Regions from separate parts of the Brevundimonas sp. TWP2-1 genome, predicted to be linked through region 2. Evidence: riboswitches for the same ligand, from Rfam matches in the RefSeq annotation. Region 2 holds a riboswitch; the other holds the start of a gene.
The links. A riboswitch is a leader RNA that binds a small molecule or an ion and turns the genes downstream of it on or off. The one in region 2 is predicted to bind cobalamin.
Positions count from the first base shown of each region.

Region 1: another riboswitch for cobalamin. It lies ahead of metE (5-methyltetrahydropteroyltriglutamate--homocysteine S-methyltransferase); the one in region 2 lies ahead of ACP7BH_RS14645 (TonB-dependent receptor plug domain-containing protein).

Region 1 is NZ_JAFCWR010000001.1:291,833-298,394, forward strand. It holds gene ACP7BH_RS01500 (transcriptional regulator) at 1-379, shown strand, start outside; gene ACP7BH_RS01505 (GIN domain-containing protein) at 478-1,365, shown strand; gene ACP7BH_RS01510 (hypothetical protein) at 1,504-2,262, opposite strand; cobalamin riboswitch at 2,514-2,716, shown strand; gene metE (5-methyltetrahydropteroyltriglutamate--homocysteine S-methyltransferase) at 2,827-5,163, shown strand; gene ACP7BH_RS01520 (acyl-CoA thioesterase) at 5,160-5,924, shown strand; gene rpsJ (30S ribosomal protein S10) at 6,220-6,525, shown strand; gene rplC (50S ribosomal protein L3) at 6,547-6,562, shown strand, end outside.
Region 2 is NZ_JAFCWR010000002.1:866,697-873,258, forward strand. It holds gene ACP7BH_RS14630 (fumarylacetoacetate hydrolase family protein) at 1-55, shown strand, start outside; gene maiA (maleylacetoacetate isomerase) at 52-687, shown strand; gene ACP7BH_RS14640 (aldo/keto reductase) at 782-1,702, shown strand; gene ACP7BH_RS14645 (TonB-dependent receptor plug domain-containing protein) at 1,686-3,521, opposite strand; cobalamin riboswitch at 3,668-3,853, opposite strand; gene mutS (DNA mismatch repair protein MutS) at 3,929-6,562, shown strand, end outside.

The DNA.
Region 1 (6,562 bases), on a different contig from region 2:
GCCTTATACGCTGGCGTTCGAGAACGACGCCCAGGTCATGGATCTGGAGCCGGGGCGGGCGCTGACCTGGCCGTTGTATGCGCCGCACCGGGTCGAGAATCTGGACCGGTTCTGCGTCAGCCTGTCGATGGATTTCCAGACCTGGCCGTCGCGGTTCAGGAACGGGGCGCTGTTCACCAATGCGGTGATCCGCAGCCGCGGCGGCCGGCCGCGCTTCACCGACGGCATGACGACGCCGGAGCTGGCCGCGCGCTGGGCCGCTTCGCTGGCGCTGAAGAAGGCGGGGGCGATGAAGAGCAAGATCGCAAACTTCGAACGCGATTTCGAACCCGAGGTCGGGGCGGCGGACGGGGCGGGCGTCATTGGCCGCCCATCCTGAACTCGGGGGGTTAATTCGAGTTCATGACCCCGAGTTAAAATGACTTCGGCGCGGGCGGCGCGCACCTTCTCCTCACATTCGGGAAAGGGAAGCCGCACATGAAGACCGCACTGATCGCCGCTGCCGCCGTCGCCACACTGACGGGTCTGGCCGCTGCGCCCGCTTCGGCCGCCGAGGTCGAAATCCGCAACGCCGTGGCGCGCGTCGTCGTCATCGTCGAGGATCGCCAGGACATCGGGGTCGAGGTCACGCAGGGCCAGACGCGCCTGCCGGCCATCCAGGTCCGGCGCGAAGGCGGCGACGTGAAGATCGATGGCGGTCTTCGTCGCAACGGCATGTGGGGCGGTAACGACGGCATCCGCAGCTGCAACTCGGGACGGTCGGACGCCGCCCAGCCCGGCCAGGGCGCGACGGTCGAGGTGCGCGACCTGGGGCGCATCCGTCTGGAAGACGCGCCGCTGATCGTGGTGCGCACCCCTCGCACCGTCGGTGTCAGCGCCAGCGGCGCCGTGTTCGGCTCGGTCGGGCGTGGCGCGCGGTCGGTCGAACTGAACAACGGCGGTTGCGGCAACTGGAACGTCGCCAATGTAGACGGCGATCTGGAACTGGGCCTTGGCGGGTCGGGGGCGATCCGCGCGGGCACGTCGCGTTCGCTGGACGCTAGCGTCGGCGGTTCCGGCTCCATCGCCGCCGGACCGACCGGCAGCCTGAAGGCGGCCGTGGGCGGATCGGGCAATGTGGACGTGGCCAGCGTCAACGGCCGGGGCGAGCTGTCGATCGGCGGCTCTGGCGGGGTGAACGTGCGCCAGGGCCGGATGGACAAGCTGTCGGTCGCCATCGGCGGCTCGGGCGATGTCCGCTACGGCGGCGCGACCCGTGATCTGGATGTCGCCATCGCCGGATCGGGCAGCGTTCGCGTCGCCTCGGCCACAGGCTCGGTGTCTCGCTCTGTCGTCGGATCGGGAACCCTGCATATCGGGCGCTAAGACCCGTTTCTCCGCCGCGAGAGGAAAGGCCTCCGGTCGTGGAACCCCGGGGGTCTTTTTCGTGCGTCGCGTCAGCCAAGAAAAAGCCCCGGCGGATCGCTCCGCCGGGGCTCTTCGTCTCAGATCAGACGTCGAGGATCAACGCAGGCCGAACAGCTTGGTGACGCTGCCCAGGTTGCGGCCCAGGGTGCCGCCAGCGCGGTCGCGCGATTGCAGATCGCCACCGAAGTTGTAGCGAACGCCGACTTCGAAGGTGTCGGTCGTCAGATCAGCGTCTTCCAGCTCAGCGCGGTCGTAGCCGGCGAAGACGCTGTAAGGCGTCGCAGCGAAGGCGTATTCGGCGCCGACGCCGGCCGACCAGCCGTCGGTGCTGACGCCAGCGAAGTCCACGTCCGAATAGGAGGCGCGAGCGGCCAGACGCAGGGCGGGCGTGGCGTAGAAGGCGGCTTCACCACCAACGGTCCACAGGTCCGCGTCATCGACGGTGCCATACGACACGACGCCGGTCAGCGTGGCTTGCTGGAAGTACTTCTGACCTTCAGCGCCGAACGTCATCAGCGTGTCGCCACCGGCGATTTCTTCAGCGCCGACGAAGCCGCCGAAACGCATGTCTTCGATGGCCTTGGTCAGGTGAACGGCGCCCGACAGGGTGGTCTCGTCGCCGAAGTCGTAGTCCGAATAGGTGCCGGCGGCGTTGAAGGTCACAGTCCAGTCGCCGAAGGCGGGGGTGGCGACCGTGCCGGCGACGGTGGCGCCGTCCAGGTCGGCGTCAGCGCCGGGAACTTCGATCTTGGAATGGTTGTAGGCGACGCCGACCGAACCGACGGCGTCTTGAGCGAAGGCCGGAGCGGCGAACAGGGTGGCGGCGGCAGCCGTGGCGAGGAGGATCGTCTTCATTTTCTTTTTGTCCTTAGCAGTCTGTGCCCGGATGGGGGTCCAGGGAGGGCGCCTGCTATCAGGATGTGCCGAAGCTGAGCAATAAACCGCCGTTACATAAATGTCTTGAAACTGTCGTGTGGCGGATCGGTCACGCCTTGTGGTTAGAATGTGTCAGTTCGGCGTGCTTCATGGGGCGATCGGTTAACAGAGCCAATCGCATAAACATATAAGCATATCCTTATGTATCTTGACGTGAGCCGTGCCTTGCGGTCATCTGACGGTGTCGTGGTCTGCACGCGCTCCTCGGGGTGCGTGGAGCTAAGAGGGAAGCCGGTGTGAAACCGGCGCTGCCCCCGCAACTGTAAGCGGCGAGTCGAGGGTCCATCTCGTGTCACTGGCGTTCGCGCCGGGAAGGCCGGGCCCGAGGCATCGACCCGTGAGCCAGGAGACCTGCCCCGACAGATAACGTCCTCCGGCGGGGTGCCCGGTCAGGCCGCATGCGCGCCGCCGGACCCATCGCGTCTGCGTCGGCGTCCGCGCGACCCTGTCCGAAACCTGGCCACAACACAGGTTTCGAATGTCATGACCCGCCACACCGTCCAGGTCGCCACCCTCGGCTTTCCCCGCATCGGCCCCAAGAGGGAGCTGAAGACCGCGCTCGAAGGGCACTGGGCCGGAAAGATCGATGTGGAGACGCTGCTGTCCACCGCCGCCGATCTACGTGGCCTCACCTGGGCGCGGCAACGCGATCTGGGCGCCGACATCGTGCCGTCCAACGACTTCTCTCTGTATGACCAGGTGCTGGATCTGACCGCCATGGTCGGCGCCGTGCCGGCGGCCTATGGCTGGAGCGGCGAGAGCGTCGATCTGGCGACCTATTTCGCCATGGCCCGAGGATCGCGGGGCCATGACCAGGTCTGCGAGCATGGCCATGTCCACGGCGGCGGCAATCCCGCCTCGGGGGGCGTGCCCGCCATGCAGATGACCAAGTGGTTCGACACCAACTACCACTACCTCGCGCCCGAGTTCACTGCCGACCAGGTGTTCCGCCTGGGTTCGACCAAGTCGCTGGACGAATATCTGGAGGCCAGGGCGCAGGGGATCGAGACCCGGCCGGTGCTGCTGGGGCCGGTGTCCTATCTGCTGCTGGGCAAGACGCGCGGCGAGGCCTTCGGCGTGCTGAGCCTGCTGCCGCGCCTGTTGCCGGTCTATGCCGAGGTGCTGCGGTCGCTGGCGCGGGCGGGGGCGACCTGGGTGCAGTTGGACGAGCCCTGCCTGGTCACGGACCTGAGTGACGAGGCCAGGGCGGCCTATGACCACGCCTATCGCGTGCTGACGGATGTGACGCCGCCGATCAAGGTGATGCTGACGACCTATTTCGGGGCGCTGGGCGGCAATCTGGAGACGGCGCTGAAGCTGCCGGTGCAGGGGCTGCACATCGATCTGGTGCGCGCGCCGGAACAGCTGGCGCAGGTGGCGTCGGCCGCTCGTCCCGATCAGGTGCTGTCGCTGGGCGTCATCGACGGCCGCAATGTGTGGAAGGCCGATCTGAACGCCGTGCTGGACCGGGTCGAGCCCTTGGTCGCGGCGGAGCGTCAGGTGGTGATCGCGCCGTCCTGCTCGCTGCTGCACACGCCCATCGATCTTGAGCGGGAAACGGCGCTGGATGCGGAGATCAAGGACTGGCTGGCGTTCGCAGTGCAGAAGGTTGGCGAACTGGCGATCCTGGCGCGGGCGCTGAACGAAGGTCGGGCGGCAGTGAAGACCGAGCTGGACGCCTCGACCGCGTCGGTCGCCTCGCGCCGCACCTCGCCGCACATCAACGATCCCAGGGTGCAGGCGCGGGCGGCCGATACCGATCCGGCGCTGTCGAACCGAAGCTCCAGCTTCGAGATCCGGCGCGGAGTGCAGCAGCGGCGGCTGAACCTGCCGGCCTATCCAACCACGACCATCGGCTCGTTCCCGCAGACGGCCCAGGTCCGCAAGGCGCGCGCCGAACACGGCAAGGGCGTCATCGACGATGCGGCCTATGCCCGGTTCCTGCGCGAGGAGACGGCGCGGACGGTGAAATGGCAGGAGGACCTGGGGCTGGACGTGCTGGTCCACGGTGAGTTCGAGCGCAACGACATGGTCCAGTATTTCGGCGAGCAGCTGTCAGGCTTCGTCTTCACCAAGGCCGCCTGGGTGCAGTCCTATGGTTCGCGCTGCGTCCGGCCGCCGATCATCTTCGGCGACGTGTCTCGGCCCAGGCCGATGACGGTGGAGTGGTGGCGTTACGCCCAATCCCTGACCGACCGGCCGATGAAGGGGATGCTGACGGGACCGGTCACGATCCTGAACTGGTCCTTCGTCCGCGACGACCAGCCGCGCAGCACGACCTGCCGCCAGATCGCCTTCGCCATTCGCGACGAAGTGACGGACCTGGAGACGGCCGGCGCCGCTGTGATCCAGATCGACGAGGCGGCGCTGCGTGAAGGCCTGCCGCTGCGTCGCGCCGACTGGGCGGGGTATCTGGAGTGGGCGGTCGAGAGCTTCCGCATCACGGCCTCGGGGGTCAGGGACGAGACGCAGATCCACACCCATATGTGCTATTCCGAGTTCAACGACATCATCCAGTCCATCGGGGCCATGGATGCGGACGTCATCTCCATCGAGACCTCGCGGTCCAGGATGGAGCTGCTCGACGCCTTCTCCGACTATCGTTATCCGGCCGAGATCGGGCCGGGCGTCTATGACATCCATTCGCCGCGCGTGCCGTCGGTCGAGGAGATGGCGGCCCTGCTGACGGCGGCGGCGGGCAAGCTGCCGGCGGATCGGCTGTGGGTGAACCCGGATTGTGGCCTGAAGACGCGCGGCTGGCCCGAGACCGAGGCGGCGCTGACGAACATGGTCGCCGCTGCGAAGGCTGCACGGGCTTGAGCGTCACGCTTATCGACATGGTGTTCCCTGGGGACGCCAATCACCACGGGACTTTGTTCGGGGGCGTCGTTCTGGCGCACCTGGACAAGGTCGCCTTCCTGGCCGCCGCGCGTCATGCGCGGCGGCCGACCGTGACGGCGGGGTGCGAACGGATCGACTTCGCCGTGCCTGCCCGGATCGGGGAGATGGTGGAGGCGACGGGCAAGGTCGTGCGCGTCGGCCGCACGTCCATGGGCGTCGAGGTCGAGCTATGGGCCGAGGCGCCGGTCAGCGGCGAGCGGCGGCTGTGCACACGGGGCGTCTTCAACATGGTCGCGCCGCGCGGGCCAGGGCAGGGCGACCTGCGTCCTCTTCAGGAAGATCCGCCCGAGGATGACGGCTGGCTGCGGGCGGTGGAGATGGTCTTCCCGACCTGGACCAATCACTACGGCACGCTCTACGGCGGCGACGCGCTGAAGCTGATGGGCAAGGCGGCCTTCATATGCGCCACGCGCAAGGCCAGGGCCGTCATGGTCATGGCGGCGTCGAACCGCATCGACTTCTCGTCTCCCATAAGAGAAGGCGACATGATCGAACTGGCGTCGCGCGCCATAAAGATCGGCCGGACTTCCGTCACCATAGAGGTCGAACTGTGGGCCGAGGGGCTGCTGACGGGCGAACGGAGACGGTCTGCAGCGGCCGAGTTCGTCATGGTGGCGGTGGACGAAGCCGGACGGCCCAGGCCGATTTACAGGCCGGCGTCGGCGCTGGAGATCGCCTGACGAAATCCTGTGTCAGCACGGGTTTGCGCGCTTGACGAAATCAGAATCGGTAGGCATAAGCCACCACTCTTGTTGGACCGGCTGTGCAGTTCGCTGCAAACGCGGTCCGCAGGAACGACCTAAGTCACTGTTCTTTGCAGCTTCTTGGGACTTCAGCGGCCTTCGCGGGTAACTGCGTGGGCCGATCGTTTTTGCGGATTTGCGTTCCCTGAGGGCTTTTTGCCCGAAGGCCTTCGGTCTTTGAAATAGTTCACAGGGACGCGGTCCTCCGACCGCATTGGAAGTAAGCACCGATATGGATCAAAGCATCCGCATCAGGCTCAAGGCCTTTGATCACCGCGTCCTCGATTTCTCGACGCGCGAGATCGTCAATACAGCCAAGCGCACCGGCGCGACCGTTCGCGGTCCGATTCCGTTGCCGACCCTGATCGAAAAGTTCACCGTGAACCGCTCGCCGCACGTCGATAAGAAGTCGCGTGAGCAGTTTGAAATCCGCACGCACAAACGCGTGCTCGACATCATCGACCCCACCCCGCAGACCGTGGACGCGCTCATGAAGCTCGACCTGTCCGCCGGTGTGGACGTCGAGATCAAGATTTAAAGTAGAAAGAGGCGGGATCCGATGCGCACGGGCGTGA
Region 2 (6,562 bases):
CGTGGTCGTCACCGTCGAGGGTCTGCAGACGCTCAGCTTCGAGATCCAGCCATGATCCTGCACGGCTACTGGCGTTCGGGCGCCAGCTACCGCGTCCGCATCGCCCTGAACCTGAAAGGGCTCGGCTACGACCTCGCCGCCCACGACCTGCGCAAGGGGGAGCAGAAGACGGCCGACTATCTGGCGCTGAACCCGCAAGGCATGGTCCCCGCCCTTCAGGACGGCGACATGATCGTCACCCAGAGCCCGGCCATCCTGGAATGGCTGGAGGAAACCCATCCCCAGCCGGCCCTGCTGCCGACAAACGCCAACGATCGCGCTGCCGTGCGCGCCATGGCCGCCCTGATCGGCTGCGACATTCATCCACTGAACAACCTGCGGGTGCTAAAGGCGTTAAGGTCAAACTTCGAGGCCGATCAGGCGACCGTTGACGCCTGGGCCGCCGGATGGATCGCGCCGGGCTTCGATGCTCTTGAGGCCTTGGTCGCCCGCCACGGCGGCGCCTGGTGTTTCGGCGACGCGCCGACGCTGGCGGATTGCTATTTGATTCCACAGCTTTATTCGGCGCGTCGGTTCAACATGGACCTGTCCCCTTGGCCCCGGCTTCTGGCCATCGAGGCGACCGCCCAGGCGCACCCCGCCTTCGCCTCGGCCCACCCGGATCGCCAGCCCGACGCGGATGCCTGATTTTCGCCGGATTGCGCATATCAGCGGTGGATAAGTAGGGTTCGCTTAAGGTCTCGCTCAGCGTCCCTTAAGCATTGGGCGTCATTGTGCGGGCGTGTCGTATTCCCCCGCCACACCTTCGGCGTCGTCGCCCATCCATCGCCTGGCTCTCGCCGTGGTGACAGAGCCCGAGCGCGCGCCCGGCGCCTTCATGAGCGCGCCGTCGGGCGCCCGCGAAGACGCCATGCGTTTCCTGCTTCAGACAGGGGCCGACGCCGGCGTCAAACTGATCGCCACCCGGCCCGAGGGCGACGGCGAACGCCTGCTGGGTCAGGCCTGGCCCTTCCCCTCCCCCTTCCAGGTCACGGTTCGGACCGTGCCGCTGAGCGAAGGCCTGGACCGGGTCGAGGCTCGCGCCCGGCGCTCGCTGGAACGAATGGGTCTGCCGCGCGGCGACGTTCTGCTGATTTCCAACGCCGCCGACTTGGCCGGGGCCGAGGGTCGCGCCCTGTGGGATCGCGCCCGCAGCCTGAAGGATCGCGGCCTTTATCGCCGCATCGGTTTCTGCGCCACTTTGGAGGACGGCCCCGCCCTGCTGGCCCGACGTCTCGAAGCGGACGTGGTCCAGGTGCCGTGCAGCCTGCTGGACCAGCGCGCGGCCCAGGACGGCGTGCTGGAGGCCATCGCCGATACGGGCGCATCGGTTCATCTGTCTTCGGTCTTCGCCGGCGGCCTGCTGTTCGCGGGCGGCGACGATCTTCCGGCCGAACTGGCCAGCCACGCCCAGGCCCTGTCGCGCACGCGCCGACGCCTGGCGGAACAACGCTGCGACCCGATGCAGGCGGCCCTGGGTTACGCCTTGGCGCTCAAAGGGGTGGACAAGGTCGTGGCCAGCGTCGCCTCCGCCGCCGAACTGCGCGCCATCCTGGCCGCCGCCCACGCCCCCTGCCCCAATCTGGACTGGGGATCATTGGCGCTGGAAGCGCCGGCGGCCTTCACCGCCGGCGCCCGCGCCCGGATCAGTAGCGCAGCCTGATCCCGACATAGCCGGACCGTCCCGGCTCTCCGTAACCGAACACCTGCTGATAGTGTTCGTCGCTCAGATTCTCCATCCGCGCCGTCAATGTGACCTGGTCGGTCAGTTCAAAGGCCGCGTTCAGGTTCGCGGTGACGAAGCCGTCGCGCGCCACGGTCGAGAAGCCGCCGCTGTCGTCCTGATCGCCTTCTGCCCTCACCGTCAGCGCGCCCGAAACCCGGTCGCCCGTCCAGCCCAGGGTCGCCGAGCCGGCGTGTTCCGGCACGCGCAACAGGCGCAGGCCCGTCGTGCGGTCTTCGGCGTCGGTCCAGGCATAGGCCAGCGTCAGGTCGAAACCGGCCCCCAGCAGCGCACGGCCTTCCAGCTCGAACCCGTCCGAACGGGTCTTGGCCACATTGATGTAGCGACCAGCCGTATAGGTGATCTGGTCCTCGACGTTCAGGCGATAAAGCGTCGCGCGACCGTCGAAGCGGCCGTCGGCCGAGGCCCAGCCCAGGGCGATTTCGACGCTGTCGGCCGTTTCCGGCTTCAGTTCGGGATAGGGCAGCGGCGCAAAGCAGAAGTCGCACACCGCCTGGCTGACGGTCGGGGCTTTAAAGCCCGTGCCGTATGCGCCCGACAGGATGAAACCGCCGGCCAGATCATAGGCCGCCGAAATCCGCCCCGTCGTCTTGGAGCCGAAGTCATCGGTGTCGTCATAACGCAGGCCGCCGGTCAGGTTCAGCGCCCCGACGTCATATTGGGCCACGCCGAACACCGAGGTGATCGACAGGTCGCGCGACAGACCGGACGACAGAGCCGCCGACGCCTCGTTGCGCTCGACGCCGAACGCATAGTCGACGCCCTGGGTCGCGCCGTTGGCCTGCCAGCGATAGGCCTGGCGGTCGCCGGTGAAGGTCGAGCCGAAGCCGCCGCTGACCGAGGAGCGGTCGATGTCCGACGCCGAGACGCTGAACTGATGGTTCAGGCCGAACGCCTGGGCGGTCAGCCGGCCAAAGCCCGACCATTGTTCGCTTTCCTGGGTGTCGTCGGTGTCGGCCAGCGCGTAGTTCGGCGCCGGGAAACCGTCCAGGTCGGCCTTGCTTTTATTCCAGCGCACCGAACCGTCGATCTTGACCCTGTCCGAGAAGGCGTAGCGGCCCTTGGCGCCCAGGGTCGTGCTGCGGAAACCGTCGGCTTCGGGATTGCCGTCGGCCTCGTCGGCGGCGGAGATGCCATCCGTGTCGAACCGCGAAACATAAGCGCTGACGGCGTAGGTCTCATTGGCGACGCCTGCCGATACGCGACCGCGCACCGTGTCGAAGCTGCCAGCCTCAGCCTCGGCGCGCACGCCGTCGATCTCCTTGGTCATGAAGGCAATCACGCCGCCGATGGCGTCAGAGCCCCACAGCGACGACTGCGGGCCGCTGAGGACTTCGATGCGCTCGATGTCGGCCAGCTCGAAGCTGGAGAAGTCATAGGCGCCGTTGGGTTCGGCTGCGTCGTTGACGGGCGCGCCGTCGACCAGCACCAGGGTCTTGCCCGGCGTGGCGCCCCGCATGCGGACCTGGGCCACGCCGCCGAAAGCGCCCGTGCGCGTCACCGACAGGCCCGGCACGTCGGCCAGGATGTCGGCGGCGAAGATCGCGCCGCGCTGTTCGATGGTCTTGGCGTCGATGACGCGGGCGCCGGGCGTGTCGGCGACGATGGCCGCGATGCGGGTGGCGGTGATGACGACGTCGTCCAGCTGGGTCGCGTCGTCAGCGGCGAAGGCAGGCGCGGCGAAGGCGCCAATCGTTACAGAAAACGCAGCCGTCGAGAGAAGAATGGAACGCTTCATTGAGCGAGATCCCCGTTTCGGTCCCGCGAATGCGCGCGAGAGACCGGTCAAAGCGAGCCGACCCGCCAGACCGCGAGGGTCTGGACGGCGCAAGGTCGGGTCGCTGCGACGGTTAAGTCCCCGCGCCTCTGTCTGGTCCCGGACAGCAGCGAGCGACACAGGCGGCCAGGTTTCCTGGCTTGCGGGTCAAAAACCGCCGTCCTCGCCTTCCCAGTTTCCCAGTGGCGCCGAAGTCGTCAGACCCCGGACGGACGACGGTCTCGCCGCCTACAGTTGCGGGCACAGCCACGGTATCGCACCGTGTTCCCTAAACCGCCTGGCGCGGCCTATCGCAGGGGCAAGAAGCCTGTGCAAGGGCCGTTCAACGGCCTTGAGCCGCCGGGCGCGATCCGTCACCCTGTCGCCACATGAACGCCCCCGCATTTCCCCCCTCCGGCCATCCCCCCGAAATCGCCGCCTCGCTGGAGGGCGCGACGCCGTTCATGGCGCAATATCTGACGGCAAAAGCGGGTCAGCCGGACGCCATACTCTTCTTCCGCATGGGCGACTTCTACGAGCTGTTCTTCAAGGACGCCGAGGTCGCGGCGGCGGCCCTGGGCATCACCCTGACCAAGCGCGGCAAGCACCAGGGAGAGGACATTCCGATGGCGGGGGTGCCGGTCCATGCCATGGAGGGCTACCTCGCCCGGCTGATCCGCATGGGCCACAAGGTCGCCATCTGTGAACAGTTGGAAGACCCCGCCGAGGCCAAGAAGCGCGGCGGCAAATCCGTGGTCCATCGTGGCGTGGTGCGGGTCGTGACGCCTGGCACCCTGACCGAGGACAGTCTGCTGGACGCGCGCGGCGCCAATCGCTTGGCGGCGGTCGCGGTGCGCAAGGGCCGGGCGGCGGTCGCTGTGGTCGAACTGTCGTCCGGGGCGGTGGATTCCGTCGCCTGTTCTATCGAAGACCTGGGCGCGGCCCTCGCCGCCTTCCGCCCGTCCGAGGTTCTGGTCACTGACCGGATGTATTCGGACGAGGCCACGCGAGATGCGCTGGATGGTTCGGGCGGCGTGGTCCAGGCGCTGGCCAGCGCCATCGCCGAACCGCAGGCCGCGCGGGTGCGGGTCGAGCGGCTGTACGGCGTCTCGGCGCTCGACGGCTTCGGCGCCTTCGAGGAGGCCGAGGTCTCGGCGCTGGGCCTGATCGCCGCCTATCTGGAGACGACTCAGGCCGGCAAGGTTCCCGCCCTGGCCCCGCCGCGTCGGCTGGGCGAAAGCGGCTTTCTGGCCATTGATCCGGCGACGCGAACCAGTCTGGAGATCGACCGCACCCAGCGCGGCGAGCGCGAAGGCAGTCTGCTCGCCTGCATCGACCGCACCGTCACCTCGGGCGGCGCCCGCGCCCTGGCCGAACGGATCGCCCGGCCCTTGCGTGATCCCCTGGCGATCAACGAACAGCTCGACGCCGTCGAATGGCTGCTGGAGCGTCGCGACCTGCGCCGCGACCTGCGCGAGGCGTTGAAGGCGTCCTCGGACATCGCTCGCGCCGTGGGGCGGCTGGCGCTTGGACGCGGCGGTCCGCGCGACCTGGCGGCGGTGCGCATCGGCCTGTCGATTGCCGAGGGCGTGGCCGGCCTCTTCGTCGGACAGGTCGATCCCCTGACCGGCCAACCGCGCCGCATCGCCTCGGCCCTGGACCGACTGACCCTGTCGGCGGACGTGTCACGGCTGAAGGCCGATCTGATCGACGGTCTGGTGGACGAGCCCTCGCCCCTGGCGCGCGACGGCGGCTATGTGCGCCCCGACTATCGCCCCGAACTGGACGCCGCCCGCACCCTGCGCGACGACAGCCGCCGCGTCGTCGCCGACCTGGAAGCCCGCGCCGTCGCCGAATCCGGCGTCCCCTTCAAGATCAAGCACAACGCCGTCTTAGGCTATTTCCTGGAAACCAGCGCCAAGGCCGCCGAGGGCCTGCTCCGCGCCGGTCCCGACAGCCCCTTCATCCATCGCCAGACCCTGGCGAGCCAGGTCCGCTTCACCACCGTCGAACTGTCGGAGCTGGACGCCAAGATCAACCAGGCCGGTCACCGCGCCCTGGCCATCGAGGGCGAGACCTTCGAGAGCTGGCGACGTGAGGCCGCCCGCCTGGCCCAGCCGCTGCAGGCCGTCGCCGAGGCCCTGGCCGAACTGGACGCCCACGCCGCCCTGGCCGAATGGGCCCAGGAGGTCGGCGCGACCCGGCCCGTGGTGGACGACACCCTCAGCTTCTGCGTCGAGGCCGGCCGCCACCCTGTCGTCGAGGCGGCGGTCAAGGCCCAAGGGTCGCCCTACACCCCCAACAACGCCCGTCTGGATGGATCAGGCCAGGACGGATCGCGCCTCGCCATCGTCACCGGGCCGAACATGGCGGGTAAATCGACCTTCCTGCGCCAGAACGCGCTTCTGGTGATCCTGGCCCAGGCCGGCGCTTTCGTACCCGCCCGCTCGATGCGGCTGGGCGTCGTGGATCGGTTGTTCTCCAGAGTCGGCGCAGGCGACGACCTGGCGCGCGGCCGCTCCACCTTCATGATGGAGATGGTCGAAACCGCCGCCATCCTGACCCAGGCGACCCCCAAAAGCTTCGTCGTGCTGGACGAGATCGGCCGCGGCACCGCCACCTACGACGGCCTCGCCATCGCCTGGGCCACGGCCGAGGCTCTGCACGAGACCAACCGCGCCCGCACCCTGTTCGCCACCCACTATCACGAGCTGGCCCAGTTGGAGACGCGGCTGGATCACGTCTGCAACCTGTCCATGGTCGCGCGCGAATGGAACGGCGAGCTGGTCTTCCTGCACGAGGCGGCGCCCGGCGCGGCCGACCGCTCTTACGGCGTCCAGGTGGCGAAACTGGCCGGCGTCCCCGCCGCCGTCGTGGCCCGCGCCCGATCGGTTCTGAACCGGCTGGAAGGCGAAAAGGCCGCCGCCGCCCGCCTGGACGACCTGCCCCTGTTCGCCGTCGCCGAACCGGAACCGATGCGCGGCCCTTCGCCTCTGGAAAAGGCCATGCAGGACGTCGATCCC